DNA from 2 places in the Frankia sp. Cppng1_Ct_nod genome. Region 1 is predicted to be linked to the other one. Evidence: predicted binding sites of a transcription regulator. Region 1 holds the regulator's gene; the other holds the start of a gene.
What was found. The regulator LexA, encoded in region 1, represses DNA repair genes until DNA is damaged. The targets are predictions, from matches to a motif close to CGAACNNNNGTTCG.
Positions count from the first base shown of each region.

Region 1 (3,079 bases):
GACCTGAGCGTAGCCCAGTGCGCGCGATGCGGTACGACCCTCCCGCAGGCCGATACCGGCGAGTGTGCGGACCTCCTCGACCATGCCCACGGCCCACATCACCGCCACGCGGTCGGAGATCCGGGAGTCGAGGTGCGGATGGTCGATGCCGATCTGGATCACGTCATATACCGCGCGATGGTCGGGAAGGGATGCGTTGAAACCGCCCGTGAGCTCCACCACCTCCAACGCGCGCACAATCCGACGGCCGTTGCTGGGCAGGATGGCGGCAGCCGCCTGGGGCGCCCGGCCGGCGAGATCGGCATGCAACGCCGCGGAGCCCCGCTCGGCCAGTTCCTGTTCCAGCCGGGCCCGCACCGCCGGGTCGGTGCCGGGGAAGTGGAGATCGTCGAGGACCGCCCGGACGTAGAGCCCGGAGCCACCCACGAGAACCGGGGTACGGCCGGCGGCGAGGAGCCCGTCGACCACCGTTCGTGCATGCGCCTGGTAGGACGCCACGTCGGCGGTACGGGTGACGTCCCAGACGTCGAGCAGGTGGTGCGGGATGCCGCTGCGCTCTCCTGGCGGCACCTTGGCCGTACCGATGTCCATTCCGCGGTAGAGCTGCATGGAATCGGCATTCACGACCTCGCCGCCCAGCGCGGCTGCCAGGCCGATCGCGAGGTCGCTCTTGCCGGCCGCGGTCGGCCCGACAACGGCCACGACCCGACCGGCATTCCGCCGGTTGGTAACGACATCCACTTGTGCAGCTCCCCGCGGGCCGTCAGACCCGGCGCAGGACCGCGACGATCCGGCCGAGGATCGACGCCTCGTCACCCGGAATTTCAGCATAGGCCGGGTTCTGCGGCTGGAGCCAGATGTGGCCGTCGCGGCGGCGTAGCGTCTTGACCGTCGCCTCGCCATCGATCATCGCGGCGACGATCTCGCCGTTGTCCGCGACCGGCTGCTGGCGGACAACCACCCAGTCCCCGTCACAGATCGCAGCATTGATCATAGAGTCGCCGGCAACCCGCAGCAGGAACAGGGTGCCCTCGCCGACGATCTCACGGGGAAGCGGGAAGACGTCCTCGACGGCCTGCTCGGCGAGGATCGGGCCGCCCGCGGCGATGCGGCCGAGCAGGGGTATGTATGCCGTCTGGGCATGGTTGCCCGCCGGTGTCGGGGACTCGCTGGCGCCCGCTGACGGCGCGGGAGACGGACCGGCGGGCAGAACCTCGCGTGCCGCAGGCCGTACCGGCGCATCCGCGGACAGCACCTCCATGGCTCGTGGGCGGTTCGGGTCCCGACGCAGGAAGCCCTTCTCCTCCAGAGTCTTGAGCTGGTGCGCCACGCTGCTGGTGCTGGTCAGCCCGACGGCCTCGCCGATCTCGCGCACGCTCGGCGGGTAACCACGGCGTTCGACGGAATTGCGGATCACTTCCAGCACCTTGCGCTGCCGAGGGGTCAGGCCCGAGGCGTCCGCCGGCCCGTCCGGCAGGTCGCGCACTGAGCCGCGGGGGGGCCTGCCGCGTCGGGCGCGGTTCTGGTCGGTGGTCATGCCTGCCGCTCTCCTTCGTTTTCGGTCGTGGGAGACTCCGCTCCCGGCATACCTGATGGTTTCACCATGAACCAGAGCTGGTGGCCACGACCTGCATCTGATCGGTACGACCGTAACCGCCGCGGCCGAATATCTCAAACGTCTGTTCGAGCGTGTTACGACGATTCCGTCGGATTCGGAAGTGCATACTCGACCAGACGTTCGATCGAACTTATGTTCATTATAGGTGCTGTTCGCGGTAGTGGAAGTAGAGGAGGTGGGTGTGGTGGAGAGATCGGCCGCACCTCCGCTGAGGCTGACCAGGCGGGGTCGAATCGTCCTGGTTGTTCTGGTTATGGTGGTTTTCAGCCTGGTCCTGTCTCTTGCGCGGGTGAGGTCGTCGGCCACGTCGCGGGTGGGTGACGGCTCTACTCGAGTGCACGTGGTGCGCCCCGGGGAGACCTTGTGGGGGATCGCCCGTGCGGTGGCTCCGGACAACGACACGCGGGTGGTTGTCGCCCGCCTGGCCGGTATGAACCAGCTCGACTCGACCGATCTTGTGCCCGGTCAGGCGCTGCGCCTGCCGTGACGGCGCGACACGCCGTTGGTTTGCCTGTTTGCTGTGTCTCGCCCTAGGCTCGACCACAACATCTTGTAGTTACGGGAATGTAAGTCATCAATACCTAGTGGCCAACGGGTGCGCGATCATGTTTTTTCGCGCGGCCGGAGGCTCCGGGACCTTGGGGGGATCGTCGGTGCGGTGTCCGTTCTGCCGACACCCTGACAGCAGGGTCGTGGACAGTCGCGAAGCCGAGGAAGGCGCCGCGATCCGTCGCCGTCGGTCATGCCCGTCCTGTAACCGTCGCTTTACGACGATCGAAGAGGCATCGCTGCGGGTGATCAAACGTAGCGGTGTGACCGAACCGTTCAGTCGTTCGAAGGTGGTCGCGGGGGTTCGGCGGGCGTGCCAGGGCCGTCCCGTCGAGGCGGATGCACTGGCCGTGCTCGCCCAGCTGGTCGAGGACACGCTGCGCGCGTCGGGGACCGCGGAGGTTCCCTCCGACGAGATCGGCCGGGCCATTCTCGGGCCGCTGCGGGAGCTCGACGAGGTCGCCTACCTGAGGTTCGCCTCGGTGTATCTGGCCTTTGATTCCCTGGACGACTTCGAGACCGCGATAGTCGATCTCCGGGCACAGACCAGGTCGTTGTAGTAGCTGCACACCGCAGACGCCGAACGCCGGCCGGCCGAAGGTGACGCGATCATGATTTTTCGCGTCGGCGGAGGTCCGAGGGCACCAGACGAGGAGCGCCATGACCGAGACCCGCGGGACGAAGTCGAGCAAGTCCGCAGGCAAGGCCACCGGCCTGAAGGTGAGACGGGTCAACACCTCGCCCGGCGTGCATCCCTACGACGAGGTCACCTGGGAAGCACGCGATGTCGTCATGACCAACTGGCGGGACGGCTCGGTCAACTTCGAGCAGCGTGGTGTGGAGTTCCCCGACTTCTGGTCGGCGAACGCCACGAACATCGTCACGAGCAAGTACTTCCGCGGCGCGCTGGGC
Region 1 is NZ_CAKKTK010000020.1:15,512-18,590, reverse strand. It holds gene miaA (tRNA (adenosine(37)-N6)-dimethylallyltransferase MiaA) at 1-741, opposite strand, end outside; gene lexA (transcriptional repressor LexA) at 764-1,537, opposite strand; gene NBW77_RS08405 (LysM peptidoglycan-binding domain-containing protein) at 1,800-2,105, shown strand; gene nrdR (transcriptional regulator NrdR) at 2,224-2,727, shown strand; gene NBW77_RS08395 (vitamin B12-dependent ribonucleotide reductase) at 2,828-3,079, shown strand, end outside.

Region 2 (3,079 bases), on a different contig from region 1:
GTGGCCGTCCTGGTCGAGTGTCTGACCGACAACCGTAACAGGGCCGCGTCCGACGTCCGGGTCGCGATCACCCGCAACGGTGGCACCGTGGCGGATCCCGGGTCGGTCTCATACCTGTTCAACCGCAAGGGCGTGGTTCTCGTAGCGAAGACGCCCGGGCTCAGCGAGGACGACGTGCTGGCCGCGGTGCTCGATGCGGGCGTGGAGGAGGTCAACGACCTGGGTGACTCCTTCGAGGTCGTCTCGGAGGCCACGGACCTCAACGCGGTGCGTGTCGCCGCTGCCGACGCGGGCCTTGCGGTCTCGTCGGCGGACCTGTCGTGGCTCCCGAGCGTCAGCGTCCCGTTGGACGAGGAGTCGGCGCGCAAGGTCCTCAAGCTCGTCGAGGCGGTCGAGGATCTCGACGACGTCCAGAACGTCTGGTTCAACGCGGACATCTCCGATGAGATCATGGAGCTGGTGTCGGCCTGAGGTGTGTCGGTGCGTGGGCGGTACCGGGTCAGCTCAGCAGGAGCGCGACCAGTGGTGCGGGTATCGCCCAGCTCGCCTGAGTTGTGTCGGTGATGTTCTTTGTGGCCACGACGCCCCGTCCGAACGTGTTCTCGATCGTGCGGGCCTCGGGCCCAACCAGGCCATGATCGGATCAGACAGGTACAGCTTGGCGAGGGCACCGGGCACGCGGCATCCTTCCTTCGTCACCTGGTGGCACCAGACCGCGCCGAAGGCGCGGACCAGTTTGACCAGTCGCAGATCGAACGACTGGCGTGAGTGGTAGCCCAGATCGGTTGACGTCCGGCTGCGGTTCAGGGGTGCCCCGGTCCGGGAGTGGAGCCCGCCGAGTAGCTGGGGAATCGACTCTTCGGGGGCGTTGCGGTCGACATCACGGTGCAGCCACTGCTCAAGGTCGGTCAGGAACGCTTCACTGACGACACCCGAACGGTCCTGCTCGCTGACCGCTCGTGGATACCCCCCGCAGCTCAGGTACGCCTGTCATGAAAGATCGAATTGGTCCGCGATGTGCTCTACCAGCGCCGCGGCATCGGCCACCCCCGGCGACTGGAGGTCCCACTGGGTGGAGCGGTGGCTCGGGGTACTGGAGATCGCGGACCAGGGCCGCCCGCGCCCGGTGGCTGTCTCACGGTATGCCGACCGGTACCGGTACTTGTACCGGCAGGGCGGGCTCGGGTGGCTTTCGCCGAGGCAGGGCGCGCATGTACCCGGGTGTGTCGTTAGGATCGAACAGACGTTCAGTCGTGTCACAATCGTGGCGGACGAGTCGGTGGTCGCACTGTTTCGGACGCACTGTTTCGGACGCACTGTTTCGGACGGCTGGTCGGTGGGAGGGCGCTGGTGCTGGTGCTGGGGGTCGATCCGGGGCTTACGCGCTGCGGGCTCGGGGTGGTCGACGGCGGGCCCGGCCAGGAGACATCCCTGGTCGAGGTCGGTGTGCTGCGCACCCCGGCAGCCGACGACATCGCCGCGCGGCTGTGGGCTCTGGAGCGTGGCCTGGTTGAGTGGATCGACCGGCACAACCCGGACGCGGTCGCGGTCGAGAGGGTGTTCAGTCAGGCGAACGTGCGGACGGTCATGGGTACCGCGCAGGCCGGAGCGGTGGCGATCGTCACCGCCGCCCGCCGGGGCCTGCCGGTGGCGCTGTACACGCCCAGTGAGGTGAAGGCCGCGGTCAGCGGCAGCGGTCGGGCGGACAAAACCCAGGTCACGTTCATGGTGAGTCGGCTGCTGGGACTTTCCGAACCGCCACGACCGGCCGACGCAGCGGACGCTCTGGCCCTCGCCCTGTGTCATCTGTGGCGGGGGCCGGCGCTGGCCAGGATGCAGGCGGCCGCCCGGCGCGGCCCCGCCGGTACCGGTTCCGGTTCCCCAACCGGGACCGGGGAGGGTGCGCGCCGATGATCGCATCCGTGTCGGGAACGGTCGCGGCACTGTCACCCGACGCCGCCGTCGTCGAGGTCGGCGGGGTCGGGTTGCTGGTGCAGTGCACCCCGGCGACCCTGGCCCGGCTGCGGGTCGGGCAGCACGCGTGCCTGGTCACCACCCTGGTCGTCCGCGAGACCGAATTGACCCTCTACGGTTTCGCCGACGCTGACGAGCGCGACGTCTTCGAGACGCTGCAGAGTGCGTCCGGCGTAGGCCCCAGACTTGCCCAGGCCGTGCTCGGCGTCCACAGCCCGGACGGTGTGCGCCGCGCGGTCGCGAGCGAGGATCTGGCGGCTCTCACGAAGGTCCCCGGTATTGGCCGCAAGGGCGCGCAGCGCATCGTCCTCGACCTGAAGGACCGGATCGGGCCGTCCGCGTCGCTGCCGGCGGCGGGTGGCCCGGACCACACCGGTGCGGATGCCGACGGTTCCGCTGCGCCGACGCCCGCCGCGGGTGCCCCTTCCGCGGCCGAGCAGGTCCGCCTCGCGCTGCTCGGTCTCGGCTACACCGCGCGTGAGGCGGAGGATGCCGTGGTGGCGGTGCGGGACGGCGACAGTGATCAGCAGGGTGCGGACGCGGTGGGTGTGTTGCTGCGCCGGGCGCTGGCCGCACTGCGGCCCCGGTAGGACGGCCGATGGATGTCGACGGTCTGATCTCACCGGTGGCGGGGCCGGAGGAACAGGCGTTCGAGGCCGGTCTGCGGCCGGGGACGCTGGCGGAGTTCATCGGCCAGCAGAAGGTGCGCGAGCAGCTTACGATCATGCTTGAGGGTGCGCGGGCCCGCGGTCGCCCACCTGATCATGTCCTGCTCTCCGGGCCGCCCGGGCTGGGCAAGACCAGCCTTGCAATGATCATTGCCCGGGAGCTGTCGGTGCCGTTGCGGATGACCAGCGGCCCGGCGGTGGAACGTGCCGGGGATCTCGTGGCGATCCTCACCGCGCTCTCCCCGGGTGAGGTGCTGTTCCTCGACGAGATCCACCGCATCGCGCGCCCTGCGGAGGAGCTGCTCTATGCCGCGATGGAGGACTTCCGGGTCGACGTCGTGCTCGGCAAGGGCCCCGGCGCGACCGCGATCCCGCTGGACATCGCCCCGTTCACGCTGGTCGGCGCGACCACCCGATCGGGCCTGCTGACCGGCCCG
Region 2 is NZ_CAKKTK010000033.1:21,076-24,154, reverse strand. It holds gene NBW77_RS11685 (YebC/PmpR family DNA-binding transcriptional regulator) at 1-471, shown strand, start outside; gene ruvC (crossover junction endodeoxyribonuclease RuvC) at 1,351-1,914, shown strand; gene ruvA (Holliday junction branch migration protein RuvA) at 1,911-2,564, shown strand; gene ruvB (Holliday junction branch migration DNA helicase RuvB) at 2,573-3,079, shown strand, end outside.
Region 2: ruvC (crossover junction endodeoxyribonuclease RuvC) is a predicted target of LexA. The motif match lies at 1,237-1,250, and genes of this name have one in related genera.